3 regions of the Halopseudomonas oceani genome follow, and region 2 is predicted to be linked to each of the others. Evidence: predicted binding sites of a transcription regulator. Region 2 holds the regulator's gene; each other region holds the start of a gene.
What was found. Region 2 encodes FliA, which starts transcription of late flagellar genes. Its sites were predicted from a motif close to CTAAAGTTTNNNNNNNNNNNGCCGNTAA; they were not measured.

Region 1 (10,080 bases), 420 kb from region 2:
CCGCGCTGGCGCGTCTGCGTGAAGAAGGCATCCCGTTCGTCTCGGTTATGACCGATCCGGTTTATGGCGGTGTGTCGGCAAGTCTGGCGATGCTGGGCGACCTGAATGTGGCTGAGCCCAATGCGTTGATCGGTTTTGCCGGCCCGCGTGTTATCGAGCAAACCGTGCGTGAGAAGCTACCTGCCGGGTTCCAGCGCAGTGAGTTTCTGCTAGAGCACGGGGCACTGGATATGATCGTGTCCCGCATGGAGATGCGCGACCGACTGGCCAGCCTGCTGGCCATGATGACTGGCGCACCGGCACCCGCTCCGGCACCTGAGGCAGAGGTTGCCGACGAGGCCTGATGTCGCAACGTAGTCTTGCCGAATGGCTGGCCGTGCTGGAGGCCTTGCATCCCAGCGAAATCGACATGGGGCTGGATCGAGTACGTGCGGTCGCGGAGCGACTGGGCGTGCTCCGTCCGGCCCCGCGTGTTTTTACCGTCACCGGTACCAATGGCAAGGGGTCGACCTGTGCCGCACTGGAGTCGTTGCTGCGAGCCAGTGGTATGCGCACCGGATGCTACACCTCTCCGCATCTGCTCCAATACAATGAGCGCATCCGTCTAAATGGGGACTTGGCAGACGATCAGTCGATCTGTGCCGCCTTTGCTGCCATTGACCAGACGCGTGGTGATATTTCCCTGACTTACTTTGAGTTCGGCACGCTGGCTGCGTTCTGGTTGTTCCAGCGTGCCGAGCTGGATGCTGTCGTGCTGGAGGTTGGTCTGGGCGGGCGCCTAGATGCGGTCAACGTGGTGGATGCGGATGTGGCGGTAGTCACCAGCATCGGCCTGGATCATCAGGAATACCTGGGCTCGACCCGTGAGTCGGTCGCGTTCGAGAAGGCTGGCATCATGCGCGCAGGGCATCCGGTTGTCAGTGGCGAGCGAGACCTGCCTGCGACCTTCACCGATGCGGTTACCCGGCTTAACTGTCAGCTGTATGTGCGTGATCGCGATTTTGCGGTTCAGGCAGTCGGTGATGGTAACTGGGTCGTCGAAGGCGTTGACGGGGCTGGCAAGGCGCGGCGACTCCAGCTGCCTGCAGTTGGCCTGCCGCGGGATAATTTGGCTGTGGCGCTACAGGCGTTTTGGGCAGCCGGTCTTGACCTTGCTGATGCGCAAATCGGCCTAGCCTTGCAGTCTGCCAGCGCTACTGGGAGGCTGGAAGCGCGGCAGGTAATGTGGCATGGCAGCTGTCGTGATCTGCGACTGGATGTCGGTCATAACCCGCATGCTGCACGGTTTCTGGCAGAAAGTCTGCGTGCCGATGCGACGCGTCACCGGGTAGCGGTGTTTGGCTTGCTGGCTGACAAGGACCTTGATGGCGTGGTGGCTGAACTGCACGGGATGTTTACGAAGTGGTTCACCGCACCCTTGCCAAGCCCTCGGAGCAGACCGGCTCAGGTGTTGAGTGCGGGACTGACTGCGGCTGGCGAGTGTGCTCTGAGCTGTCATTCTATTGCGCAGGCGATCGAGCAGGCCCTGGATAGCACCGATGCAGGTACGGAAGTTGTGATATTCGGGTCGTTTTTCTCCGTCGCCGAAGCCATACTCTGGCTATCTGAACATGCCGGAGTATCTGAGGATGGATGAAGGTCTGAAGCAACGCATCATTGGCGCTGTTGTGCTGATCATTGCCGCGGTGGTGTTTTTGCCGATGTTGCTGTCGGGGCAGGACGAGACCGTGCAGGTTGAAGTCGAAGTGCCTGAGGCGCCGGTTCTGGATTCGCAACTGATGGAGCCTGTTGCACCGGCCGCATTGTCGGAACCGGCGTCTGTACCGGAGATGCCTGCTTCTCTGTCAGAGGCTCCACCAGACGTGCCTGCTCCTGCTGTTGCCGAGTCTGCTCCGGCCCCGGCTGTGGAGCCGGAGCCCGAGGCTGAGCAGCCGGCGCCTGCTGCTGTAACCGCTACGGGCGATTGGGTAATTCAGTTGGGCAGCTTTTCGAGCGCAGCGAATGCTGAAGGCCTCAGCAAGGACCTGCGTACCCAGGGGTACAACGCTTATACCCACAGCGCAACGGTGCAGGGCAAGCCCATCACCCGGGTCTACGTCGGCCCGCTGGCCAGCCGCGAGGCGGCGAATCGGCTGCGTGACGAGCTGGAGCGCAAGCGCGGTAGTAAAGGGTTTGTTGTCGCTTTTGATGCGGACAGCGGTCGAGACTGATTCTGCTGTTTCGATGGGCGGTGCAGCTCTGCTAGAATGGCGGCCTTTGTAGAACAGGGTACTTAATCGTGTCTTTGACCTGGGTTGACTGGGCTATCGTTGCCATCATTGCAGTCTCGGCCCTGATCAGCCTGACCAGAGGCTTCGTCAAGGAAGCACTGTCCCTGCTGACGTGGATTATTGCAGGACTGGTTGCCTGGCTGTTCGGTGGCGCACTTGCTGAGCTGCTGGTGCCCTACATCGAAACTCCTTCCCTGCGGGTTATCGCCGCGTGCTCCATTCTATTTGTCATGACGCTGTTGCTGGGCGGGCTGGTTAACTATCTGATCAGTCAGTTGGTCAAGGCAACCGGTCTCAGCGGTACTGACCGCTTTCTTGGCATGGTTTTCGGCGCAGCGCGTGGTGCGCTGCTGGTGGTAGTCGCAGTCGGTTTATTGAGCCTGGCCCCCGTTGAGGCGGATGCCTGGTGGCGTGAATCGGTGGTGATTCCCCATTTTCTGCTGGTCGCTGACTGGTCGAAAAATCTCATTCTGCAAATGGCGGGTCGCTGATCCGGCACTCCCGGACAGAGCCGCCCTTAATCGAGAAGGTACTCAGGCATGTGTGGCATTGTTGGCATAGTGGGCAAATCGAACGTCAATCAGGCGCTCTATGATGCCTTGACCGTCCTGCAGCATCGCGGCCAGGACGCCGCCGGCATTGTAACCAGCGATCAGGGGCGGCTGTTCCTGCGCAAGGATAACGGGCTGGTACGTGATGTGTTTCATCAACGCCACATGCAACGTCTGATCGGCCAGATGGGCATCGGTCACGTCCGTTATCCGACTGCAGGCAGCTCCAGTTCTGCCGAGGCGCAGCCGTTTTACGTGAACTCCCCCTATGGTATTACGTTGGCGCACAACGGGAACCTGACCAACGTTGAGCAGCTGTCGCGTGAAATCTACGAGTCTGACCTGCGTCACGTGAATACCACCTCCGACTCCGAAGTGCTACTGAACGTATTTGCCCATGAGCTGGCCGTGCGTAACAAGCTGCAGCCCACTGAGGAGGACGTATTCGCTGCCGTCAGTCAGGTGCATAAGCGTTGCCGCGGTGGTTATGCGGTGGTGGCGATGATCACTGGATACGGCATCGTCGGCTTCCGAGACCCCAACGCAATTCGGCCGATTGTCTTTGGCCAGCGTCATACCGACGAAGGTGTCGAGTATATGATTGCATCCGAGAGCGTGGCGTTGGACGTGCTGGGCTTCACCCTGATTCGTGATCTGGCACCGGGTGAGGCTGTTTACATTACTGAGGATGGCCGCCTGTATACCCGCCAATGCGCGGAGAGTTCACAGTACTCGCCGTGTATTTTTGAGCACGTTTATCTGGCGCGGCCTGACTCGCTGATGGACGGTGTATCGGTCTACAAGGCGCGTCTGCGCATGGGTGAGAAGCTGGCAGACAAGATCCAGCGCGAGCGCCCCGACCACGGCATCGATGTAGTCATTCCGATTCCCGATACCAGCCGCACCTCGGCACTTGAGCTGGCCAACCAGTTGGGCGTCAAGTTCCGTGAAGGGTTCGTCAAGAACCGATACATCGGTCGTACCTTTATCATGCCAGGCCAGGCTGCACGCAAGAAGTCGGTGCGCCAGAAGCTGAACGCTATCGATCTCGAGTTCCGCGGCAAGAACGTGTTGCTGGTCGATGACTCGATCGTGCGCGGCACCACCTGCAAGCAGATCATTCAGATGGCCCGTGAAGCGGGCGCGAAGAAGGTGTTTTTCTGTTCCGCTGCACCGGCAGTGCGCTACCCGAATGTGTACGGCATCGATATGCCGAGTGCTCACGAATTGATTGCTCATGGCCGTACCACAGACGAGGTTGCCGAGCTGATCGGCGCAGACTGGCTGATCTATCAGGATCTTGATGACCTGAAAGATGCTGTTGGTGGTGGCAAGGTCAAGATCGAGCACTTCGATTGCGCGGTCTTCGATGGCGAATACGTGACTGGCGACGTCAATGAACAGTATCTGGACCGTATCGAGCAAGCGCGCAACGACGCTGCCAAGTCGACTGGCCAGCGAGTCAGCGCGATCATCGATCTGCATAACAACTGATGCTGAGTGGCGGCGCGGGCTGCCACTGGATGAATGAGGTTCTCGAATGACCGAAGAATGGCAGGCCGGCCGACTGGACAGCGATCTGGACGGCGTTGGCTTTGATACCCTGGCGGTGCGCGCCGGTCAGCGTCGTACACCGGAGGCAGAGCACGGCGAGGCGCTGTTCCTGACTTCCAGCTACGTGTTTCGTAGTGCTGCTGACGCCGCAGCGTGTTTTGCCGGTGAGACCAGCGGCAATGTTTACTCACGCTATATGAATCCGACCGTACGGACCTTCGAAGAGCGTATTGCGCTCATGGAAGGCGGCGAGCAGGCGGTTGCTACCGCCTCCGGTATGGCGGCCATTCTGACAACGGTGATGAGCCTGTGCTCGGTCGGCGATCATATTCTGGTATCGCGCAGCGTATTCGGCGCTACTGTCACCCTGTTTGAAAAGTACTTCAAGCGCTTTGGCATTGAAGTGGATTACGTGCCGTTGACGGATACGGCGGCCTGGCGCGTGGCCTGCAAACCGAACACTCGGATGTTCTTCATGGAGTCTCCGTCCAATCCGCTCGCTGAGCTGGGTGACATCGGCGCGCTCGGCGCGATTGCCCGTGAGCAGGGGGCTTTGCTGGTGGTCGACAACTGCTTCTGTACGCCGGCGCTGCAGAAGCCGCTGGCATTGGGCGCGGATATCGTCGTGCATTCTGCCACCAAGTACATTGATGGTCAGGGCCGCAGCATGGGCGGGGTGGCGGTCGGCCGTCGTGAGCACATGCAGGAGCTGGTGGGCTTTTTGCGGACGGCTGGACCGACCCTCAGCCCGTTCAATGCCTGGGTATTCCTCAAGGGGCTGGAAACGCTGCGCCTTCGTATGCGTGCCCATTGCGAGTCGGCGCAGCAGATTGCCGAGTGGCTTGAGCAGCGCCCGGAAGTTGAATGTGTTTACTACGCGGGTTTGCCGTCACATCCGCAGCACGCACTGGCCAAGGCACAGCAGAGTGCTTTTGGTGCGGTGGTGAGCTTCGAGTTGAGGGGTGGGCGAGAGGCTGCCTGGCGTTTCATCGATGCGACCCGGCTGGTTTCCATTACTGCCAACCTGGGCGACGCAAAGACCACTATCACTCACCCGGCGACCACCACCCATGGCCGTCTGAGTGTCGAGGCCCGCGAAGCGGCGGGTATCCGTGAGGGCCTTATTCGTCTGGCTATCGGGCTGGAGGAGCTCACAGATATCAAGGCTGATCTACAGCGCGGTTTCGACGCCCAGAGCTGAGTTGTTTGCGCGGTTGCGTGTTTGGTCACATCAAGGCCGGAGAGTCATTCGCTCTTCGGCCTTTTTGGTTTAGCGTCCTTCGTGCCGCAGGGATACCGCTGGAGTGATGTTCCTTCAGTGCGGCGTTTATTAATTACACGGAGGAAGATATATGCGTCGTCTTGTTGCTGCATTGGGCCTGGCCCTGAGTGTACTGCTGGTATCGCCGAGCTGGGCGCAGGAAGCGTCCGGGCCTACGGTCAATATCAACACCGCAGGGGCTGCCGAAATTGCCGAGGTATTGCAGGGTGTGGGGCAGGCCAAGGCTGATGCCATCGTCGCCTATCGCACCGAGCATGGCGCCTTTGCCTCGGTAGAGTCTCTGGCGGAGGTGAAGGGTATCGGGGCCAGCACGCTGGCAAACAACCAAGGACGGATTGTCTTGGAGTAGCGGTTGTGACGGCGCCTTCGGGCGCCGTCAGTTGTTTCAGGTTCGCAGACGGCTGACGGCTTCAGTCAGTTGATGTGCCAGCTTGGCCAGTTGGTCACTGGTATCAGCGCTTTGTGCAGTTTGCTCTACGGTGCGCTCGGTGACGTCGCGAATCTCCACTACGCTCTGGGTGATGGCATCGGCAGCCATACTTTGTTGCTCTACCGCCGAGGCTATTTCGCTATTGCCCTCGCTGATCTGACTCACGGCGTCAGCGATCTCCTGCAATGATTCACCTGCGTCTGCAACTTGCTGCACTGAGTCGTGGGTCAGGCTGGCACTGGCCTGCATGTCTTCAACGGCAACCTCGGTTCCACCCTGCAGCGCCTCGATCATGCGCTGAATATCATCCGTCGAATTTTGCACTCGCTGGGCCAGCGCGCGCACCTCATCTGCCACGACAGCGAAACCGCGGCCAGATTCACCAGCGCGTGCTGCTTCAATGGCGGCGTTCAAAGCCAGCAAATTGGTTTGTTCGGCAATCTCGCGAATGACACGCACCACGCCACTGATCTCCTGACTGTGGGTCGACAGCTGGTGCATGTGCTCGGTGCAACGGTCAATACTGGTGACCAGCCCAGTAATGGTTTTGCGAACCTGATAGACCTGATCACGACCACGGGTTGCGAGGGTATTGGCTTGATTCGACTGGTCGCGGGAAAGTGACGTGCTGCCCGCAATGTCCTGCACGGTAGCGCCCATTTCATTTACTGCGGCGGCGACCTGGTCGGTTTCCCCCTGCTGGACGATCATTCCGTCTCGCATGCGGATCATGGTGTCGGCCAGCCCGCGGGAGCGCTGATCGAGCTCCAATGCTGCCTGGCGAACCGCGCCGACGACTTTCTGTTGCGCTTCCTGCATTGCATTGAATGCGCGCGCCATGGAGCCGACCTCGTCATGTGCACTGCAGGGCGCGCGGAGGGTCAGGTCGCCGCTGTTCTCGACGGCCAGCATGACGTCGCGCAGGGTGATGATGTGGCGAGTAATGAACAGAATGAGTAATTGGGAGAAAAACAGCACCATTAGCATAAGGACTGTCACTACCCCTGCGTAGAGAGGCGCGCGCTCTATCAATAGAGCTATGAAGCCCAGGTGCTCGACGGCCAGCGCTCGGCCATCACTGGCGGTCCAGGCACCGGTGTATCGTTGTTGATCGGAGCCTAACTGGCTTGCTTCCAGCCATCGCCCCGGTGCCGGTTGTGCGCCATTTGGCAGTGTAATCCAGTTTAGTCCGTGAACCTTGCCGTTGGCTGGTTGTTCGCTGGCGAGTACCTGAGCCAGTTCCTGTCGCGTTTGCTCAATACTGTGCTGCTCAACCCAGATGGCGACCAGTACGAGCATCAGAGTCGCAGCGAAGGCGACGCCGTTTAATGCCCAGAACTTGAATTTTAGCGGCAGGTTCTTGAAGGATTGCATGCATACTCCAAAGCATGTTTGAACAGTTGACCGTCCAGGCACGCGGAAAAAGGGCGCCAGTATCTGTCGTCACTCTGATATATCGGTTGATCCCGGTCAAACTTGAAGCTTTCCCGCGGGGTAGACGCTACGGCAGGGCGCGAGCGCATCGGTTATACTGCGTGCAACTTCAGGGCCTTTCCTTTGACGTGTGCGAAAAATCGCCACGCAGCGTTACCGGATCTGCCCAGGGAATCACCATTGCCTGTGCCCCATCGCCCGACTTGGCGAGGTTTTTCGTTTCTTGACGAAGCGGAGCAGGCCCCAGGAAAGACTGCACATGACCCCTGCGCTGACGCAACCTGTGATGATTGACGACGATGCCGAGCTGGCTCGTAGCTGTACCCAATGGCGAAAGCTGCCCTTTGTTGCGGTGGATACCGAGTTCGTTCGCACTGAGACCTTTTACCCTATTGCGGGGCTCATTCAGATCGGTGACGGCGAACGTGCGACCTTGATTGATCCTTTGAAGATTACTGATTGGTCGCCTTTTGTTGCCCTGTTACAGGACCTGTCGGTGGTAAAGGTATTGCACGCTTGCAGCGAAGACTTGGAGGTCTTCTCCCGCCTGTGTGGTGCGATGCCGGTTCCGCTATTCGATACTCAGCTTGCAGCAGCCTTTCTCGGGATGGATTTCTCGATGGGGTACTCGCGTCTGGTCAGTGCGCTGCTGGATATAGACCTGCCGAAGGATGAGACGCGTTCAGACTGGTTGCAGCGGCCGTTGAGTGAGGCGCAGATTGAGTATGCTGCGCGTGATGCCCAACACCTGGCCGAGATTTACCATATTCTTGGGCCCCGTATTGCGGATGCAGGGGTTGCTGACTGGCTGTTTGCGGACACCGCAGAGCAGGTTGCTGCTTCCGGCCAGAGCATTGATCCCGATCTCGCCTACACCCAGGTCAAGCAGGCGTGGCGGTTAAAACCCGCTGAGCTAGCAGTCCTGCGCGTGCTTGCGGCCTGGCGTGAGCGCGAGTCCAAGGCGCGGAACGTGGCCCGTAACCGGTTGCTGCGCGAGCGCACTCTGTGTCCTTTGGCCCAGCGTCAGCCCGACACCCTTCAGGCCCTTTCGCGTATTGAGGACATGCATCCGCGCACGGTGCGCCATGAGGGTGAGACGTTGCTCCAACTGATCCGCCAGGGCCGTGCTGTTGCACCTGCTGAGTATCCGCAGACCCTGCCGGAACCGCTGCCGTCTGCTGCAAACCGCCTGCTGAAGGTGTTGCGCAAGGTTGGGCAACAGGAAGCAGAGAAGCGGGGGATTGCCGCCGAAATCATGCTGCGCAAGAAGGTGCTGGAGGCCATGGTGCGCACCGGTTTCCCCAATGGCCCTTATCGGCTGCCCGATGAGCTGGTTGGCTGGCGTCGTGAGCTGATGGGCGAGGCATTGCTCAAGGCCGCCAACAGTGCGGTGGAGGTAGTTGAATGAAGGTTTTGTGTTCCATTTTCCGCAGCACCAAGAAACAGGGTATGTACCTGTACGTGCCGCGTGAAAAAGGGCTGAATGATCTGCCAGACGCCTTGCTACAGCTCTTTGGCAAAGGCGAGCACGCTATGGATCTGGTGCTGCACGAAGAGCGCAAGCTGGCACAGGAGGATATCCTGACGGTACTGGATAACCTCAGGGAGCAGGGCTTTCACCTGCAGATGCCGCCGCAGGAGGACGACTACATTCAGCATCTGCCGCCGGAGTTGCTTAATCGCAATGACCCGGTCTAGCGTCTGAACTGCGTCCTTTCAAAAAGCCGTCGCCATCGCGACGGCTTTTTTGTTTGTGCGCCCGACGTCTGGTTGTTGACACATTTTGTAACCAAGTCATATTGTATGCATTGCTTACTATAAGTGGTGCTTTCATATGCTTGCCAAGCCCCGATTCGGCTTTCTGATCGCCGATGTCTATCGCCTGCTCAGGCGCACTTTTCAGTCAGAGCGCGGTGACCACTCCCTCACTCAGGCGCAGTCGCGTGTGCTGGTTTACATCGCCCGCAGCCAGGGTGTCCGCCAGGTTGAGCTGGCGGAGGTTCTGGAAATCAAACCAATTACGTTGACCCGTCTGCTTGATCAACTGGAAGCGCTGGGGCTGATTGAGCGGCGCAAGTCCCCCATCGACCGTCGCGCGTTCCAGCTATACCTGCGCCCCGCAGCAGAGCCTTATATCGCGATGTTCGAACAGCTAAGCGAGTCGATCACGGCAAGGGTGCTTGATGGCCTGAGTGATGACGAGATCGCCGTACTGATGAAGGCGCTCACCCATATCCGCGAACGCCTGCTCGTCTGAGCAGGACTCTGATCGTGACCTACGGAAGTTCATTGCATGACTGACAATACCGATAACCCGAAAACTCCTCGAACCGCTTCGTCCGGCAGGCGGCGTTTCTTGCTGATGTTCGTGCTGCCGGGCTTGCTGCTGACGGGAGGCGCGCTTTTTTACCTCAATGGCGGACGCTATGTCGAAACCGAGAATGCCTACGTGCGCGCCGACAAGGTGCCGGTGAGCGCAGAAGTTTCCGGCATGGTCACCGACGTGCTGGTAAAGGAAAACCAACTGGTCGAGACCGGGCAGCCGCTGTTCCGTATCGA
Region 2 (10,080 bases):
CGAGAGATGCTTGAGTCGCAGCTGGGGGGGATGGCCTGGGGACAGCTCAATCAGCATAAGCCGAAGCAGGCTGGCCTGTGGCGACGGCTGACCCAGATGGGGTTGCCAGCTGAGGTCAGTCAGGATTTGCTGCGTCAGGTTTCTGACGTGACCGAGCCGCGTCAGGCCTGGCGTATGCTGCTGGCCTATCTGGCCCACCGCGTACCGGTGCTGCGCGAAGAGCCGCTCGATGCCGGCGGCGTGATCGCGCTGGTCGGCCCTACCGGGGCTGGCAAGACCACGACCCTCGGCAAGCTGGCTGCCCGCTACGTGCTTAAGCACGGCAGCCAGCACGTTGCTCTGGTGACCATGGACACCTACCGTATCGGTGCCCATGAGCAGCTCCGCACCCTGGGGCGAATTCTCAACGTGCCGGTCAAGGTAGTTGACGAAAAGCAGGATCTCAACGATGTGCTGGCCGATTTTGCCGGCAAGCGACTGGTGCTGATCGACACCGCTGGCCTGCAGGCCAATGATCCCTATCTGCGCGGGCAGCTTGATACGCTGGCTCGTCAAGGCCACCGTGTACGCAACCTGCTGGTGTTGGCCGCAACCAGTCAGCATCGGGTAATGAAGGCTGCCTATCACACCTACAAGGCTTGCGGGCTGTCCGGCTGCATTCTCACCAAAATTGATGAAGCAGCTACGCTTGGTGAGTCGCTGGGGCTGGCGATGGAGCAGGGTTTGCCGGTAGCCTATCTGGCAGATGGCCAGCGCATACCGGACGATATCAGCCGTGCTGTTGGGCACCAACTGGTCAGTCGTGCCGTCAGCATGGCTGGCAACGATGCTCCGGCAGATCAGACCATGGCCGACGTTTTTGCCGGTATGATGCATACCCAGCGGGCAAGTTAAGCAATTTCACAGAATTAAGGTAATCAGCGCAGATGGGCAGCAAACATCCGGTTCAGGTAATCGCAGTCACCGGTGGTAAGGGTGGCATCGGCAAGACCAACGTGTCGGTGAACCTCAGCCTTGCTCTGGCGGAAATGGGGCGACGCGTCGTTCTGCTTGACGCTGACCTTGGTTTGGCGAATGTCGATGTGCTGCTTGGTCTCAAGCCCAAGGCCACGCTGGCTGATGTGCTGGAAGGCAAGTGCGACCTGCGCGACGTTCTGGTCACCGGCCCTGGCGGCATCCGTATTGTGCCTGCCGCTTCAGGTGCGGCCAACATGGTCAGCCTCAGTCACCAGCAGCATGCCGGTTTAATTCAGGCGTTCAGCGAGATCGGTGACAATATCGATGTACTGATCGTCGATACCGCAGCAGGTATCGGTGATTCAGTTGTCAGCTTTGTGCGCGCCGCCCAGGAAGCGCTGGTGGTCGTCTGTGACGAGCCGACCTCGATCACCGACGCCTATGCATTGATCAAGCTGCTCAACCGTGATTACGGCATGACTCGTTTCCGCGTATTGGCCAATATGGTCGGCACGCCGCAGGAAGGTCGCATGGTCTTTGCTAAGCTCACCAAAGTGACAGACCGTTTTCTCGACGTCGCGCTGCAGTATGTCGGTGCGGTTCCCTATGACGAAGCAGTGCGCAAATCGGTTCAGAAGCAGCGCGCGGTATTCGAAGCGTTCCCGCGCAGCAAAGCCTCACTGGCGATTCGCGCGATTGCCCAGAAAGTGGATGCCTGGCCTTTGCCGGCTAACCCGCGCGGACACCTTGAGTTTTTTGTCGAGCGTCTGGTGCAGCCCACAGGGTCTGGTCTATGACAGCACAGGCTGGCGGATTGAGCATGTATACACGAGCACAGAGTTCAGCAGGAGAACAGGATCGTCTCGTCGAGCAATATGCTCCTTTGGTCAAGCGGATTGCCTATCACTTGCTGGGGCGCTTGCCATCCAGCGTTCAGGTTGAAGATCTTATGCAGGCGGGCATGATCGGCCTGCTCGAAGCCTCCCGCAAATTTGATTTCGGCAAGGGTGCCAGCTTTGAAACCTACGCCGGTATTCGCATTCGCGGTGCGATGCTTGATGAAGTGCGCAAGGGGGACTGGGCGCCGCGCTCGGTTCACCGCAATACCCGTATGGTCAGTGATGCGATGCGTGCTGTGGAGGCGCGACTTGGGCGTGACGCTAAAGATCACGAGATTGCTGCCGAGTTGGAAATGAGTCTCGAGGAGTACTATACGATTCTCAGCGACACCGCCGGCAGCAAGTTGTTCAGCTTTGATGACCTGCTGGAGTCGGGTGCGCCGGCCGATGTGCAGGGCGGGGAAGAGCCTTTTTCGGGGCTGCAGGATGAGCGCTTCAGGGCGGCTTTGATTGAGGCTATCGACAGTTTGCCGGAGCGTGAGCGGCTGTTGCTGTCGCTTTATTACGACGAGGAGCTTAACCTCAAGGAAATTGGCGCCGTACTGGGCGTCAGTGAATCGCGGGTCAGTCAATTGCACAGTCAGTGTGCTGCCCGACTGCGTTCGAAGCTGGTCAGTTGGCGAAATGATTGATTTTGTCGTCAACATCCGGACAATGCTCGGATTGCTCGACAGGTACTAGCAGTGTTGTGTCGGTCGCCAGGATGGTGACACGAAGGGCGCGTCCGATCAGTCTGCTGATGGCAGTCGATTGATCAGAGCTTCTTTTACGGCTTGTTTGGTTATTTGCGATGGGTTTCTGGGGTGCAGGCCTGCACATTCCCTGGTTTGTACGGAGGTCGACTTGGACAAGAACATGAAAATTCTCATCGTTGATGATTTTTCGACGATGAGGCGCATCATCAAGAACCTGTTGCGCGACCTTGGGTTTACCAACACAGCCGAAGCCGACGACGGCAATACTGCGCTGCCGATGTTGCAGAGTGGCAGTTTCGATTTCCTGGTGACGGACTGGAATATGCCCGGCATGAGCGGCATCGACCTGTTGCGTGCGGTGCGTGCCGATGAACGGCTCAAGCACCTTCCGGTGCTGATGGTAACGGCCGAGGCAAAGCGCGACCAGATCATTGAAGCCGCGCAGGCAGGCGTTAATGGTTATGTGGTTAAGCCTTTCACTGCGCAGGCATTGAAAGAAAAGATCGAAAAGATCTTTGAGCGAGTTCAGGCTAAATAATAATCAACCGGGGTACAGGTTATGGCTTTGAGTAAGGATCCCGGCCAGGCGACTGCTCAGGAATTTGAACATTCGCTGAAGGACAATGCGCACCAGCTGGTTGGTCACCTCGAAAGCGGCAACTTCGGTGAAGCGTTGCTGGTCATTCATGCGATCAACCAGGCGCGTGACCGCGGCCTCTACCACGAAGTGGGACAGCTGACCCGGGCGCTGCACAACGCGATCGTCAATTTTCAGATCGATACCACCCATGCGCTGGGGGCTGATACCGACTCGTCCAAAATTTCCGATGCGTCCGACCGGCTCGACTATGTGGTTCAGCTGACCGACAAGGCAGCCAACCGCACGATGGATCTGGTTGAGGTCAGTGCGCCCAAGGTCGGTGATCTGGGGCAGCAGGCTAGTGCCTTGAAGGCAGATTGGCAGCGGCTACAGCGCCGCGAGATGGCGGCCGATGAATTCCGTGATCTCTATCGCCGGGTTGGCGAATTCCTTGAGCACACCGAAAGTACCAGTAAGGATTTGTCGATCAATCTGAACGACATCCTGCTGGCGCAGGATTATCAGGATCTGACCGGTCAGGTCATCAAGCGTGTGATCACGCTTGTGCACGATGTCGAAGAGAGTCTGGTCAATCTGGTCCGTATGGCGGGGCAAGTCGACCGCATTACCGGCATCAACCATGGCGATACGCCGGAAGAGGCAAAAAAATCCTCCTCCAGGGGTGAAGGTCCGCAAATTCATGCCGATAAAAGGGAAGACGTTGTTTCCGGTCAGGATGAGGTCGACGACCTTCTGTCCAGTCTCGGATTCTGATGTCAGTTGTAGCTGCCGTGCATCAGGCGCGTCGGCAGTTTGACTGCCCAAGGTGGCAACCTGGCAGCAACGTTGAATGACGGCGCAGTGCCTGGACGCAAGTCCGTGGTGGTGGTGCGTAGTCTTCCGATAACACGCCCGAGGGGAGTGGGTGCATGAGTTTCGATGCGGATGAAGAGATTCTCCAGGACTTTCTGGTCGAGGCCGGCGAGATTCTCGAGCAGTTGTCCGAACAGTTGGTCGAGCTGGAAAACCGGCCTGACGACATGGATCTGCTTAACGCCATCTTCCGCGGCTTTCACACCGTAAAAGGCGGCGCTGGCTTTCTGCAGCTCGATGCCCTCGTTGCCTGCTGTCATATCGCTGAAAACGTGTTCGACATTCTGCGCAAGGGTGAGCGAACGGTTTCCCCCGAGTTGATGGATGTTGTGCTGCAGGCGCTGGATACGGTCAACGGCATGTTCGCCCAGGTTCGAGAAAGCGAAGAGCCTACGCCTGCAGACCCGGCATTGCTGGCAGCACTGTCGGCCCTGGCTCAGCCCGCTTCGGCCGACGAAGTTGCTGCGGCACCTGCTGCCGTCGAGAAATCCGAGCCTGAAGCCGAGCCGGTTGAAACGGCCGCCCCTGCAGCTGCGGCTGACGGCGATATTACTGACGACGAATTTGAGCAGTTGCTGGATGCCCTGCACGGCGATGGCAGTGCGCCGACTGCGGCAGCCAAGGCTACCCCCGAGCCAGCCGCCAGTGCGGCATCCGACGAGATATCCGACGACGAATTTGAAGCGCTGCTGGATGAGCTGCATGGCGCAGGTAAAGCGCCCTCGGTCGCGGCTGGCGCCGCTGCACCTGCCGATTCGTCCAAACCTGCCGCTGCCGGCGGAGACGAAATTACCGACGACGAATTCGAAGCGCTGCTTGATCAGCTGCACGGCAAGGGCTCTGCGCCCGGTGCTGTTGAAGCGTCCGCTGCGCCTAGTTCGCCCGCCGCGCCCGCAGCAGACAGTGCGCCAGCGGCTGCCGGCGGCGACGATCACATCACCGACGATGAGTTCGAGGCGCTGCTTGATCAGTTGCACGGCAAAGGTTCTGCGCCGGGCCTGGCCGAAGACAGTGCCGGGGCCAGCAAGCCAGCCGCGAAGGCGGAATCAGGCACCCCCCCTGCAGCCAAGGCACCTACACCTGCAGCCAAGCCCGACGTCAAACCCGAGGCCAAGCCGGCAGCGAAGGCTGCGGCGCCTGCTGCAGCCAAGGCTCATCCTGCTGGCGAGGCACCAGCTGCCGATACCACCGTGCGAGTCGACACTGCGCGGCTTGACGAAATCATGAACATGGTTGGTGAGCTGGTGCTCGTGCGCAATCGACTGGTGCGCCTGGGCGTGGCCAGTGGCGATGAGGAACTGGGCAAGGCTGTCGGCAATCTGGATGTGGTCACTGCCGACCTGCAAATGTCGGTCATGAAGACTCGGATGCAACCGATCAAGAAGGTGTTCGGGCGCTTCCCGCGGGTTGTTCGTGATCTGGCGCGTAACCTCAAGAAGGAAATCAATCTCGAGCTGATTGGCGAAGAGACCGATCTCGACAAGAACCTTGTCGAAGCGCTGGCTGATCCGCTGGTTCACTTGGTGCGTAACTCGGTTGACCACGGTATTGAGCTGCCGAGCGAGCGTGAGGCTGCCGGTAAACCGCGAACTGGCAAGGTGGTGCTGGCTGCTCAGCAGGAAGTGGATCACATTCTGCTGACAATCGTCGACGATGGGCGTGGGATGGACCCGGAAATCCTTCGTGCCAAGGCCGTCGAGAAAGGCATGATGGAGAAGGATGCGGCTGATCGGTTGAGCGATTCCGAGTGTTTCAACCTGATTCTGGCACCAGGTTTCTCTACCAAGACCGAGATTTCCGATGTGTCCGGCCGCGGTGTTGGCATGGACGTAGTCAAAACCAAGATTTCCCAGCTCAATGGCACCATTAACATTGAGTCTACTAAGGGGCAGGGCTCGCGCATCGCGATCAAGGTGCCGTTGACGCTGGCGATCATGCCAACGCTGATGGTCATGCTGGCCGATCAGGCGTTCGCGCTGCCGCTGGTTAGTGTTAACGAAATCTACAGCCTGGATCTGTCACGCACCAACGTGGTGGATGGTCAGGAAGTCATTATCGTCCGCGATAAGGCGCTGCCATTGTTTTATCTCAAACAGTGGCTGATGCCTGGCGTGGAAGATACCAGCGATCATTCGGCGGCCAGCGTAGTTATCGTTTCTGTTGGTACCCAGAGAGTCGGTTTCGTGGTTGATCAACTGGTTGGCCAGGAAGAGGTTGTCATCAAGCCGCTTGGGCGGATGCTGCAGGGCACTGCCGGTATGGCCGGGGCAACCATTACCGGCGACGGTCGCATTGCTCTGATCCTGGATATTCCCAGCCTGCTCAAGCGGTATGCGCGGCGCATTTGATCGTCTTGCCGGAGGCGTAAGCCTGCGGTAAGGGTGTATCGAGTGCCCTTTGCGGAGTAGCACAACCCCGCAAAGACAGTGATGAATCATTTCATGTGCAGGATGCAGTTCAGGAGAGGGTATGGCGGTTAAGGTTCTGGTGGTCGACGATTCCGGTTTCTTTCGCCGCAGGGTGACAGAGATACTGGCCGGCGATCCACAAATCCAGGTGGTCGGTACTGCCAACAATGGTCGTGAAGCCATCGATCAGACGCTGGCGCTGCACCCGGATGTGATCACCATGGACTACGAGATGCCGGTCATGGACGGCATTGAGGCGGTGCGCCAGATCATGCAGCGCTGTCCGACGCCGGTGATCATGTTCTCCTCGCTAACCTACGAAGGCGCGCGCGTCAGCCTGGATGCGCTGGATGCTGGCGCCGCCGATTATCTGCCGAAGAACTTCGAAGATATTTCGCGTAACCCGGACAAGGTCCGGCAGATGCTGTGCGAGCGGGTCACTGCATTGGCCCGCACCAATCGCCGATCGCTTGGTCTGCATTCCTCCGCTGCGTCCTCGACATCTTCTGCGCCTGGCTCGACTTCGCGTCCGGCTTCGGGCCTGTCGAGCACTGCTACCGCGCGTCCAACGGCTGCACCCGCGCCCGCTGCGCCGGTGAAAAACAGCCCTGCACCGCGCAAGCGCAGCTACAAACTGGTTGCTATCGGCACCTCTACCGGTGGCCCGGTTGCGCTGCAGAAGGTGCTTACCCAGCTTCCTGCCAGCTTCCCTGCGCCGTTGTTGCTGATTCAGCACATGCCAGCAGCCTTTACCAAGGCGTTTGCCGAGCGTCTCGACAAGTTGTGTCGGATTTCGGTCAAGGAGGCAGAGGACGGTGACGTGCTGCGCCCAGGCCGAGCGCTGCTTGCTCCGGGGGGCAAGCAGATGATGGTGGATTCGCGGGGTGTGGTGCGTATTCTGCCCGGTGATGAACGCCTGAACTACAAGCCCTGCGTGGATGTGACCTTTGGTTCGGCCGCCAAGGCGTTTCAGGATAAGGTGCTGGCTGTTGTCCTGACCGGGATGGGGGCCGATGGTCGTGAAGGTGCTCGCATGCTCAAGCAGGCCGGCAGCTCGGTTTGGGCGCAGGACGAGGCAAGCTGTGTGATATACGGAATGCCGATGGCTGTGGCCAAGGCAAACCTGGCTGATGGCATCTACAACCTGGATGAGATCGGCCGCTATTTGGCTGAGCTAGGCTGATGGATATCCTCAGTGTTATTGGCGTCATTCTGGCGTTTATCGCCATTATTGGCGGCAACTATCTTGAGGGCGGACATGCAACTGCGCTGCTGAACGGGCCTGCTGGTCTGATCGTGATCGGTGGCACCCTTGGCGCTGCGTTTATCCAGACGCCGTTGACGGTTTTCAAGCGGGCGCTGGCGATCCTTCCCTGGATCGTTTTTCCTCCAGCCAATCGCATGCGTGAAGGTATTGGTCAGGTTATCAACTGGAGCACCATCGCCCGCAAAGAGGGTCTGCTTGGCCTGGAAAGTCTGGCAGAGCTTGAGCCCGATGGCTTCGCCCGCAAGGGGTTGCAGCTTCTGGTTGACGGCAGTGAGCCGGAAGCATTGCGCAGTATTATGGAAGTTGATCTGGTCAACAAGGAACACGGCGATCTGATGGCGGCCAAGGTCTACGAATGCATGGGCGGCTACGCCCCGACCATCGGTATCATCGGTGCAGTGATGGGGCTGATCCACGTGATGGGCAATCTAGCCGACCCATCCCGGCTGGGTGCCGGTATCGCGGTCGCCTTTGTGGCCACCATTTATGGGGTGGCGCTGGCCAACCTGTTCATGCTGCCGACTGCAGCGAAGCTGAAGTCGGTGGTGCTGCAGCAATCCAAGTACCGTGAGATGTTGCTCGAAGGTCTGATGTCGATTGCCGAGGGCGAGAATCCGCGGTCCATCGAAATGAAGCTCGAGGGCTTTCTGGATTAGAGGTTGAACCATGCGCCGATCCAGACCGGAAGAGCACGAAAATCACGAGCGCTGGCTGGTGTCCTATGCGGACTTCATCACCCTGCTGTTCGCTTTTTTTGTCGTCATGTATTCGATTTCTTCCGTGAACGAGGGCAAGTACAAGGTACTGTCCGATACGCTGGTCGGCGCTTTCAATCAACCCCAGCGCTCGGTAGACCCGATTCAGGTTGGTACTGAGCTGCCGCGTGGGCTTACACGCGAAAATAACGATGCCTCCGGCGCCGGTACGCCAGACGGCAGCAGCGACGCGCTGCAAGATATTACGCAGGCGATGGAAGCAGCCTTCGGTGATCTGATTCAGGCCGGTGAGCTTGAGGTCCGGGGTAACGAGATGTGGGTTGAGATCGAGTTAAGCTCCGGTCTGCTGTTTCCCAGTGGTGATGCATTGCCGCTGGATGCAGCCTTCGACCTGATTGACCGGATCGCGATGATTCTCAAGCCGTATGACAATCCGGTACATGTTGAGGGTTTTACCGATAACATCCCGATTCGCTCCGGTCGATACCCCACCAATTGGGAGCTGTCGGCCGCGCGGGCGGCCAGTGTGGTACGAATGCTGAGCAATGGCGGCGTCAACCCTGACCGGCTGGCCGCAGTAGGCTATGGTGAATTTAGACCCGTTGCCGATAACACCACGGCCGCAGGGCGCAAGGCCAATCGTCGGGTGGTGTTGCTGGTGTCGCGTTTTCTGGACAATCGGCATGAGCAGATAGCCGAACCTGATGGCCGAATTGATGTGATGCGCGAAGCGCGCACCGCCCCGGCTTCTGGCACGGGTTCTGCATCGGACACTCTGCGATAGGTAAATTAGGCGGCGGGCTGTCAGAATGTTGGCGTTTCATTATTGTGGCGAGATGCAACGCAGTATCCGCATCTCCGGAGGTAAGGTATGAGAGTCTGGGCGGTAGCCAACCAGAAGGGCGGGGTGGGCAAGACCACGACAGCCGTCGCGCTGGCGGGCTTGCTTGCAGATCAAGGTCAGAAGGTGCTGGTGGTAGACCTTGATCCACACGGCTCTATGACCAGTTATTTTGGTCAGGATCCGGACCAGCTGACCAGTAGTGTATTCAATCTATTTCAACACAACGGGCATGTACCGGAAGGCTTGGCGGCGGCGCTGCTGAAGGAGACCTCCCACCCGAATATCAGCTTGCTGCCATCGAGTACCTCGCTGGCAACGCTTGAGCGGCAGTCGGCGGCTCAGGGTGGGTATGGTCTGGTAATCTCGCGGGCGCTGGCACAACTCTGGAACGAGTACCAGTTTGTTATCATCGATAGCCCTCCGTTGCTGGGGGTGTCGATGATCAATGCGCTGGCCGCTTGTGAGCAGTTGATTATTCCGGTGCAGACCGAGTTTCTGGCGCTCAAGGGGCTGGAGCGGATGGTGCATACGCTCAACATGGTCAATCGCTCGCGCAAGCAGGCATTGCCTTACACCATTGTACCGACCCTGTTTGACCGCCGTACCCAGGCGTCACTCAACACGCTGCGCCTGTTACGGCGCGATTACGCCGAGCACCTGTGGCAGGCCTATATCCCGATTGATACCAAACTGCGAGATGCGAGTCTTGCGGGCCTGGTGCCCTCGCAGCTGGATTCGAATGCGCGTGGTGTGTTGGCCTATCGTGCGTTGTTGCGCTTTTTGCTGGCGCAGTCGCTCAGCCGCAATGAGCAGGTGGCTTGAATGCGAGTAGTCTGTCTTC
Region 3 (10,080 bases), 1.3 Mb from region 2:
CTCCGGCAGGCAAGTGAACGGAACGGCGACAGGCTCTAATCAAGCATCTCACGCAACACGTGGTGCAGAATGCCGCCCGCCTTGAAGTAAGCGATCTCGTTGACGGTATCGATTCGGCAGAGCATCTCGAAGCTCACGCTTTGACCATCGTCTCCGGTTGCTTCCACCGTCAGCCGCTGCCCCGGCTTGAGGTCATCGCTGATACCCGTGATTTCGATTTGTTCGTGCCCGGTCAAGCCCAGCTCAGCCACGCTTTGACCATCCACAAACTGCAGCGGCAACACCCCCATACCGACCAGATTGGAACGGTGGATGCGCTCGAAGCTCTCGGCCAGAACGGCCTTCACACCCAGCAGGTTGGTGCCCTTGGCCGCCCAATCCCGGCTTGAACCGGTGCCGTACTCCTTGCCGGCCAACACCACCAGCGGCGTGCCATCCTGCTGATAGCGCATGGCGGCATCATAGATCGACATCCGCTCACCGGAAGGCACATGAATGGTCTCACCGCCCTCCTCGCCACCGAGCATCCGATTGCGGATACGGATGTTGGCGAAGGTGCCGCGCATCATCACTTCGTGGTTACCGCGCCGCGAGCCGTAGGAGTTGAAGTCGGCCGGCTCCACGCCCAGCGATTGCAGATATTCACCTGCCGGCGAGCTTGCCTTGATATTGCCGGCCGGCGAAATGTGGTCCGTGGTAATCGAATCGCCGAATACCGCCAGCACCCGCGCGCCGGTAACCGGCTGCAGGGGTTCCAGTGGCTCGTCGATGGCATCAAAGTACGGCGGATTTTTCACGTAGGTCGAGGCATCATCCCAGGCATAGGTCTTGCCCTCGCTGACGCTGATCGAGCGCCAGTGATCATCACCGGTAAACACGTCGGCATAGCGGGTCCGGAACATCTCATCTTCGACCAGCGCCACTGCCTCGGCGATCTCGCTATTGGTCGGCCAGATGTCCTTGAGAAACACCGGGCGGTTATCCTGATCCAGACCAAGCGGCTCGTCACGCAGGTTGATTCGGGTGTTGCCGGCCAGCGCGTAGGCCACCACCAGCGGCGGCGACGCCAGCCAGTTGGCCTTGACCTGCGGATGCACCCGCCCTTCGAAGTTACGGTTGCCGGACAGCACCGCCGACACGGCCAGATCGTGTTCACTGACAGCCCGCGCCACCTCGTCGGGCAGCGGCCCGGAGTTGCCGATACAGGTGGTGCAGCCATAGCCCACCAGATTGAATCCGAGCGCATCGAGGCTCTCGGTCAGACCGGCCTTATTCAGATAGTCGGTCACCACCTTGGAGCCCGGCGCAAGTGACGACTTGACCCAAGGCTTGCGCTGCAGCCCCCGCTCCAAAGCCTTCTTCGCCAGCAGACCGGCAGCCATCATCACACTCGGATTGGAGGTATTGGTACAGGAGGTAATCGCAGCGATCACCACCGCGCCGTGGTCCAGCGCGTACTCCTTGCCATCCAGCTGCACCGTGGCATGGGCATTCGGGCCGCCGACGGCGGTACCGGCACCGCCTTCACTTTCCAGCCGTGCCTGCTCGGTATCCGCCGGTGCGAGCTGCAGCGCCAGCAGTGCATCGAAGGCCTCAGGTACATCCGGCAGCGCCACCCGGTCCTGCGGTCGACGCGGACCGGCCAGGCTCGCCTCCACGGTACTCATGTCCAGGTGCAGGCTATCGGTAAACGCCGGCTCGTCGCCCGGTTCGCGCCACAGTCCCTGCGCCTTGCAATAGGCTTCTACCCGCTGCACCACCGCATCAGGGCGGCCACTGAGGCGCAGATAGCGCAGGGTCTCGTCATCCACCGGGAAGAAGCCGCAGGTCGCACCATACTCCGGGGCCATGTTGGCAATGGTCGCCCGATCCGCCAGCGGCAGGTCGGCCAGACCGTCACCGTAGAATTCAACAAACTTGCCGACCACGCCCTTGCTGCGCAACATCTGAGTAACGGTCAGCACCAGATCGGTAGCGGTGATGCCCTCACGCAAGCGGCCGGTCAGTTTGAAACCGATCACTTCCGGGATCAGCATCGAAACCGGCTGCCCGAGCATGGCCGCCTCGGCCTCGATACCGCCGACGCCCCAGCCCAGTACGCCCAGCCCGTTGATCATGGTGGTGTGCGAGTCGGTGCCGACCAGGGTATCAGGCCAGGCCCACTGCTCACCGTCCACCTCAGCGGCCCAAACGGTCTGGGCCAGGTACTCCAGATTCACTTGGTGGCAGATGCCGGTGCCCGGCGGCACCACGCGAAAGTTCTGAAAAGCCTTCTGCCCCCAACGCAGGAATGCGTAACGCTCACCGTTACGCTGCATCTCGATCTCCACGTTGTCATGAAAGGCCGAGTCGCTGGCAAAGCGGTCAACCATCACCGAGTGGTCGATGACCAGATCGACCGGCGACAGCGGATTGATCTGCTCCGGATCGCCACCAGCCCGCGCAACCGCATCACGCATGGCGGCCAAATCCACGACCGCCGGCACCCCGGTAAAGTCCTGCATCAACACCCGCGCCGGACGGTACTGAATTTCACGGTCGGATCGACGCTGCTCCAGCCACTGATTTACGGCGCGAATATCATCCAGCGTGACCGTCTCGCCGTCTTCATTACGCAGCAGATTCTCCAGCAGCACCTTGAGCGACTTGGGCAGGTGCTCGATACCATTCAGTTCGGCTGCTGCACGCTTGAGCGAGTGGTACTGATAGCGCTCTCCCGAGACATCCAATGTGTCAAGCGTACTTAGACTATTGGCTAGGGTCATGCGATAAACCTCCTTGCGCGGGCTCTAGGCCTGCATGGATTGCTATAATCTGAGGCAAGATTCTGCGAGGCCTCTAGTATCTGGCCTGCAAGGATGGCAGGAAGTTCCGGTAAATGCTGAAACCTGCAGGTCGCCGGAACCACTCCCACCATTCAGCAACCGCTCACACGGCTCCACTCACACTCCCCGACGGCAGACTGAAACCGTCCTGCGGAGGAGACAAAGTCGAGGCCTACAGCCATTGCCATCGCTGCCGATATAGCAGTTTAGACAATAGTCAGCCCGATATGTCTCACGGGCAGACATTCAAGGACATTCACCGATGCGTAACAACCAGCCCGTAACCCAGCGTGAACGTACCTTTGCGGCGGACGAGCGACTCATATCCACGACCAACCTCAAGGGCGTCATCACCTACTGCAATGACATTTTCATTGAAATCAGCGGCTTTACCCGCGACGAGCTGATCGGCACCTCGCACAACCTGGTCCGTCATCCAGACGTACCGCCAGCGGTTTTCGCGCACATGTGGGCTGATATCAAGGCCGGCAAGGCCTGGATGGGGATCGTCAAAAACCGCTGCAAGAACGGCGATCATTACTGGGTCAATGCCTTCGTCACCCCCATCTGGGAGAACGGCCAGATCACCGGTTACGAGTCGGTCCGCACCAAACCCACGGCCGGGCAGATTGAACGGGCATCAACGCTCTACCAACGCCTCTCACGTGGCGGCAAGGCGGTGCAGAGTGACGTCGCCGGTCTGGGCATGCAGATCCTGCCGTCCGCACTGGCAATGGCGGCTAGCGGCGCTGCAGGCGTGCTGTTCGGCTGGCCCGGCGCAGCTGTCGCGGGCCTGCTCGGTGTGCCCGCCGGGTATCTCATGAAAGCCAGCCTTGAGCAGCGTCTGCAGCGTATTGTGCACTCGGCCGGCAACAGTATCAGTGACCCGTTGCTGGCCCAGATGTTTACCCCCTTCCGCGGCGCGATGGGCCAACTGGAAATGGCCATTCTCAGCCAGCAGGCACGCCTTACGACCTGCCTCGCCCGGGTAGCAGACAGCGCTGACAGCCTGAAGCTGCAGGCCCATGAAGCCAGCGACATCGCTCGCCAAAGCAGTGAGGGGCTGGCCCAACAGCGCGCCGAAACAGATCAGGTGGCGACTGCCATCAACCAGATGGCTGCGGCGACGCTGGAGGTATCGGGCAACGTCCAGAACGCCGCAGACGCAACCCACGACGCAGCGCAACTGGCCATACAAGGCAAACAGTTGGCCAGCAACGCCCGTATCGCCATCGAGAACCTATCCGGCGCGGTTGAGTCAGCCAGCACCGTCACCAACAAGCTGGCATCAGACGCCCGTGAAATCGGCACCGTCGTCGACGTCATCAAAGGAATCGCCGAACAGACCAACCTGCTGGCTCTGAATGCCGCTATCGAGGCAGCACGCGCAGGCGAGCAGGGACGCGGCTTTGCCGTCGTTGCCGACGAGGTGCGCGCCCTCGCCAGCCGGACAGCCGAAGCCACCGAACAGATCCATGGTCTGATCTCCAACCTGCAACATGCAGCCAAGAGCACGGTAGATACCATGCAGGCTGGCAACGAACAGGCCGAGCGCGGTGTTGCTCAGGTCATCGAAGCAGACGAAGCGCTCGAAGGCATTCGTCAGGCCATCGAACGGATCAACGAAATGGCCGGCCAAATCGCCAGCGCCGCCGAGGAGCAAAGCAGCGTTGCCGAAGAGATCAACCGCAACGTCACCAGCATCGCCTCGCTGGCAGACAGCACGGCGGGCCAGGCCAGCCGCAGCGCCGAGCTCAGTGGCGAACTGGCGACCACCGCCCAGCGCCAGGTCGACCTGGTTGACCGTTTTAACCGCCGTTGACCGGTAACCACTTCCCGAGAAGGTCGAGCATCAGCTCGACCCACAGGCCGCACCAGACGCGCTTCGCCGGGCCAAGCCCCAGAGCTCTCGACAACCTTGTCCTGCCGCCCCTGAGGGTTACCCACCCGCGGGGCGACAGTGCTAAACTGCCGCCTTTGCCTGTGAAACAAGGACACATCCATGTGCGGAATCGTCGGCGCAACCGCCCAGCGCGACATCACCCCCATCCTGCTTGAAGGCCTGCGCCGTCTTGAGTACCGCGGCTACGACTCGGCCGGCGTTGCAATCATCGACAGCGCCGGCGCAATTCAACGCGTCCGCGCCGTCGGCAAGGTCGTAGAGCTGGAAAACGCACTGCAGGCCACACCGGTCAGTGGTCACCTTGGCATCGCCCACACCCGCTGGGCCACACACGGCAAACCGTCAGAACACAACGCCCACCCGCACCTGTCCAACGGACTGGCGATCGTCCACAACGGCATCATCGAAAATCATGCTCCGCTGCGCAAACAGCTGCAGGATCTGGGCTACAGCTTTACGTCCGAAACCGATACCGAAGTCGTCGCCCACCTGCTGGCGCACCACTTTGCCGAAACCGGCGACATGCTCAGCGCGTTCCGCAACACTCTGGGCGAGATTCACGGGGCCTATGCGCTGGCGGTGGTCCATGAATCCGAGCCCGGCACCCTGTACTGCTCACGCATGGGCAGCCCGCTGGTGATCGGAGAAGGCAGCGGCGAACACTACCTGGCCTCCGACCCGCTGGCGCTGCTGCAGGTAACCGACCGCTTCCGCTACCTGGAAGAAGGCGACTACGCCCGCGTTACTCTGGACACCTGCGACATCTGGGACCACGCTGGCAATACTGCCGACCGCCCGGTAGTTCGCTATGAGCACGCCGCCCACAGTCTGGACAAGGGCGAATACCGCCACTTCATGCTCAAGGAAATCTTTGAGCAGCCACAAGCCATCAGCGACACCCTGGCTGGCACCCTTGGCGACGACCACGTGCTGACCGCCATCCTCGGCCCCGAAGCGGAAACCCGACTGGCCGACATCGCCAACATCCACATCGTTGCCTGTGGCACCAGTTACCATGCTGGACTGGTCGCCCGCTACTGGATCGAAGAACAGGCCGGCATTCCCTGCCAGGTCGAAGTCGCCAGCGAATACCGCTACCGCAGCGTTGTAGTGCCGGCCAACACCCTGCTGATCACCATCTCCCAGTCAGGTGAGACCGCAGACACCCTGGCCGCACTGCGTTACGCCAAGGATCAGGGCTACCTCGCAACCCTCGCCATCTGCAACGTCGCTGGCAGCTCGCTGGTACGTGAGGCCGACTGGCGTTTGCTCACGCATGCGGGTCCGGAAATTGGCGTGGCCTCAACCAAGGCCTTCACCACTCAACTGGTGTCACTGCTGTGGCTGACCACGGCCCTCGCCCAGACCCACGGCCGCAGCCAATTTGTTGCCCGTAACGTCAACGCCCTGCGCACGCTGCCTGCCCTGGTGGAACAGGTGCTTGGGCTGGAACCGGCGATTGTTGCGTTGGCCGAGCAGTTTGCCAACAAACACCATGCGCTGTTCCTTGGCCGCGGTCCGCACTACCCCATCGCGATGGAAGGTGCCCTCAAACTCAAGGAAATCTCCTACATCCACGCCGAGGCCTACGCTGCCGGGGAGTTGAAGCACGGCCCGCTGGCCCTGGTGGACGAAGACATGCCCGTGGTTTCGGTCGCACCCAGCGACAGCCTGCTGGAAAAACTCAAGTCCAACCTGGAAGAAGTGCGCGCCCGTGGCGGCCAGTTGATCAACTTTGCCTGCGAAACCATCGAGCAAAGTACCGACCCCGAAGTACGCGACGTCAGCCTGCCGTGGGTCGAAGACTGCGTCTCACCGATTATCTACACCCTGCCCCTGCAACTGCTGAGCTACCACGTTGCACTGGTCAAGGGCACCGATGTCGACAAACCACGAAACCTGGCAAAATCGGTTACCGTCGAGTAACCACCGCTCAAGGCAGGTGTGCGGCTACCGCGGCACACCCTAAGGGAGCCACCCCATGAACACCGACGCAGCAACCATACTGGTGACCGGCGGTGCCGGATACATCGGTTCACACACATGCCTGCGCCTGCTGGAATGCGGCTACCAGGTCATCGTGCTGGATAACTTCAGCAACAGCTCCCCTGAAGCGCTCCGCCGGGTGCAAAACCTCACCGGCAAGACGCTCGACATCATCACCGGCGACGTCAACGACGGCAGCCTGCTGGACGACCTGTTTGCCAGCAACCCGGTTGACGCGGTCATTCACTTTGCTGGCTTCAAGGCCGTCGGCGAATCCGTGGCCGAGCCACTGATGTATTACCACAACAACGTCACCGGCGCGGTTTCGCTACTGCAGGCCATGCAGCGATCCACCGTGCGTAATCTGGTATTCAGCTCGTCAGCCACCGTCTATGGCGACCCAGCCTGCCTGCCGATCACTGAAGACTTCCCGACCAGCGCGACCAACCCGTACGGCCGGTCAAAGCTGATGATCGAAGAAATACTGGGGGATCTTTACCGGAGCGACAGCAGTTGGAACCTCGCCCTGCTCCGCTACTTCAACCCGGTCGGCGCCCACCCCAGCGGACAGATTGGCGAAGATCCGGCCGGCATCCCCAACAACCTGCTGCCGTACATCGCCCAGGTCGCAGTAGGCCGACGTGAGCACCTCAGCGTGTTTGGTGGTGATTACGACACCCACGATGGCACCGGCGTACGTGACTACATCCACGTGATGGACCTGGCCGAAGGGCACGTCAAGGCGCTGCAGTGGTTAACGCGCAAACAGGGCCTTGCCGCCTTCAACCTCGGCACCGGCATCGGCTACTCCGTACTGGACATGCTGCACGCGTTCGAGCGCGCCTGTGGCAAGCCCCTGGCGTATCAAGTGGTTGCACGCCGCCCCGGTGATGTCGGCAGTTGCTACGCCGACCCGTCACTGGCCGCCCGCGAGCTAGGCTGGCAAGCCGAACGGGACGTCGACGCCATGTGCGCCGACGCTTGGCACTGGCAACAGCAGAATCCCGACGGCTACCGCTGACCCGCCCCTCCGCTTGCGAATGCCGCACAAACAAAAAGGCCGGGCAGCAGCCCGGCCTCTTCAAGGCAGTGATTGTCAGCTCTGAATAATGCGCTGCCCATGAATCAGATCGACGATGCCGTTAGTCGGCTGGTAACCGTTAACGGTGTCCAGCAGCAGTGCCCGGACATCGTCATACGCATCCGTTTTCACCGCCTGATTCATACGGATCAGCACCTCATACAGCGTCGGCCAATCGACAAACTCTTCATTTGCCCGATGGATTTTCGGGTGCGCCGTGCGCTCCGGATTGTCACCGATCAGCAGTTCTTCATACAGCTTCTCGCCCGGTCGCAGTCCGGTAAAGGTAATGGCGATATCGCCGTTGGGATCAACCTCATCACGCACCGTCAGGCCTGACAGCATCACCATCTTGTGCGCCAGCTCGACGATCCGCACCGGCTCACCCATATCCAGTACGAAGACATCCCCCCCCTTCCCCATCGAGCCAGCTTGAACCACCAGCTGCGCCGCTTCAGGAATGGTCATGAAATAACGGGTAATGTCAGGATGGGTCACGGTAATCGGGCCACCGCGCTTGATCTGCGAGCGGAACAACGGAATAACCGAGCCCGACGACCCCAGCACATTGCCGAATCGAACCATGGTAAAGCGCGTCCGGTTGACCACCCGCACGCCACTGTCATCGCCCCACAGATTCGGTGCCGACTCAGCACTGAGCGCCTGCAACACCATCTCCGCCAGGCGCTTGGTTGCCCCCATCACATTGGTCGGTCGAACCGCCTTGTCGGTCGAGATGAGCACACAGTTCTGCACACCGCAGCGAATGGCAGCCTGTGCCACCTTCAGCGTACCGAACACGTTATTCATGATGCCTTCGGCAACGTTGTGTTCGACCATCGGCACATGCTTGTAGGCCGCCGCGTGATAGACGGTATCGACCTTCCAAGCCGCCATCGCGTCGACCAGACGACCGCTGTTGCGCACCGAACCCAGAATCGGGATCAGGTCGATCGGCAATTTCTGCGCCTTGATCCAGCCTTGCAGTTCGGTGTGAATGGCGTAAAGACCAAACTCGTTGTGTTCAAACAGCACCAGTTTGGACGGCCCGGCGTTGACAATCTGACGACACAACTCGCTGCCGATGGAGCCACCTGCGCCCGTCACCAGCACCACCTTGTCGCGAATACAGAAATCCATCAGCTCCTCGACCGGCTCGACCGGATCCCGGCCCAGCAGGTCGGCAATATCGACCTCCTGCAGATCGTCCACTTTGACCTTGCCACTGGCAATGTCCATGATCCCCGGGATACTGCGCACATGAACCTGGAAGCCAGCCAGGCGGAAGAGAATCTGCTGTCGTGTTGCTCGGGTGGCAGACGGAATAGCCAGCAGCACTTCCTTGATGTCGGCTTCGGCGATCAATTTGGCAATGTGCTCAGACGGGTACACCGGCAGGCCGCCAATCACCCGTCCGGCCAGACTCGGGTCATCATCAATGAACGCCTTGGGTTTATACATGCGACCAAGCCGCAGCGAGGCCAGTAGCTGATTGCCCGCCGCGCCAGCGCCAAAAATGGCGACCGGCACACCCACTTCCTGCTCAGCCACGGCTTGATCAGGGCCAGGTGCCGCACCCATTAGCCAGTCACCCATGAAGTACTCGCGGGCCGCCAGCCGCAGACCACCAATCAGCAACAGCGAAAGCCACCAGTAAGAAACCATCGCCGAACGCGGAAACAGCACATCCCAGCCGCTATCGCGCCCCGCCAGCACCACCATGACCAGTGCTAGAAACGACAGCGTCACCGACTTGAAAATACACAACAGCGCCTGGCTGCCGAAGTACCGCATCACCGCACGGTACATTCCCATGCGGATGTAGATAGGCAAGGCCAGCGCAGGGGCCAACACAAACAACCAACGCTGTTCAGGCGTGGGAACTACCCAACCGGTTTCACCACCAAGACGCAGGTAAAGAGCAAGCCAGAGCGACAACCAGATCAGAATCAGGTCGGCAAAAATCTGAATTGAGCGCTTTTGCGCATGGCTCAACCCAATCAGTCTTTCCTTGAGCATCTTGCTCTCCAACTCAACAGAACGGACGCGATTATACGCAACACGACAGAGCCACCTTCCAGTACAGTTCCTGCCGAAGTTGCATAACGCGTGCAGATCATCAGCATACGCCCGGTCAGGCAGGGCTACAAACAGGAATTACTCTCATTAATCAGAGCCGCTTCATTGCTACAGCCGGAGCATCAGGCAGACTCACCCAGAATCCGAGCCAGTAACCCCGCGCTGGAGGCATCCGCGCCCGGCAGTTCGGCCAGCTCACCACGCAG

Region 1: the regulator FliA is predicted to act here: its motif matches at 7,541-7,568, upstream of ACKPCU_RS13350 (methyl-accepting chemotaxis protein).
Region 3: the regulator FliA is predicted to act here: its motif matches at 2,998-3,025, upstream of ACKPCU_RS09345 (methyl-accepting chemotaxis protein).

What each region holds. Positions count from the first base shown of each region.
Region 1 is NZ_OY781932.1:2,850,210-2,860,289, reverse strand. It holds gene accD (acetyl-CoA carboxylase, carboxyltransferase subunit beta) at 1-344, shown strand, start outside; gene folC (bifunctional tetrahydrofolate synthase/dihydrofolate synthase) at 344-1,636, shown strand; gene ACKPCU_RS13375 (SPOR domain-containing protein) at 1,629-2,210, shown strand; gene ACKPCU_RS13370 (CvpA family protein) at 2,279-2,761, shown strand; gene purF (amidophosphoribosyltransferase) at 2,810-4,315, shown strand; gene ACKPCU_RS13360 (O-succinylhomoserine sulfhydrylase) at 4,362-5,576, shown strand; gene ACKPCU_RS13355 (ComEA family DNA-binding protein) at 5,728-6,006, shown strand; gene ACKPCU_RS13350 (methyl-accepting chemotaxis protein) at 6,043-7,461, opposite strand; gene rnd (ribonuclease D) at 7,781-8,929, shown strand; gene ACKPCU_RS13340 (YcgL domain-containing protein) at 8,926-9,219, shown strand; gene ACKPCU_RS13335 (MarR family winged helix-turn-helix transcriptional regulator) at 9,356-9,778, shown strand; gene ACKPCU_RS13330 (HlyD family secretion protein) at 9,815-10,080, shown strand, end outside.
Region 2 is NZ_OY781932.1:3,269,671-3,279,750, reverse strand. It holds gene flhF (flagellar biosynthesis protein FlhF) at 1-894, shown strand, start outside; gene fleN (flagellar synthesis regulator FleN) at 927-1,754, shown strand; gene ACKPCU_RS15285 (RNA polymerase sigma factor FliA) at 1,751-2,488, shown strand; gene ACKPCU_RS15280 (chemotaxis response regulator CheY) at 2,712-3,089, shown strand; gene ACKPCU_RS15275 (protein phosphatase CheZ) at 3,111-3,905, shown strand; gene ACKPCU_RS15270 (chemotaxis protein CheA) at 4,061-6,352, shown strand; gene ACKPCU_RS15265 (protein-glutamate methylesterase/protein-glutamine glutaminase) at 6,474-7,595, shown strand; gene ACKPCU_RS15260 (flagellar motor protein) at 7,595-8,335, shown strand; gene motD (flagellar motor protein MotD) at 8,346-9,179, shown strand; gene ACKPCU_RS15250 (ParA family protein) at 9,267-10,061, shown strand.
Region 3 is NZ_OY781932.1:1,997,337-2,007,416, reverse strand. It holds gene acnA (aconitate hydratase AcnA) at 36-2,765, opposite strand; gene ACKPCU_RS09345 (methyl-accepting chemotaxis protein) at 3,088-4,647, shown strand; gene glmS (glutamine--fructose-6-phosphate transaminase (isomerizing)) at 4,828-6,654, shown strand; gene galE (UDP-glucose 4-epimerase GalE) at 6,710-7,735, shown strand; gene ACKPCU_RS09330 (nucleoside-diphosphate sugar epimerase/dehydratase) at 7,811-9,814, opposite strand; gene pgi (glucose-6-phosphate isomerase) at 9,997-10,080, opposite strand, start outside.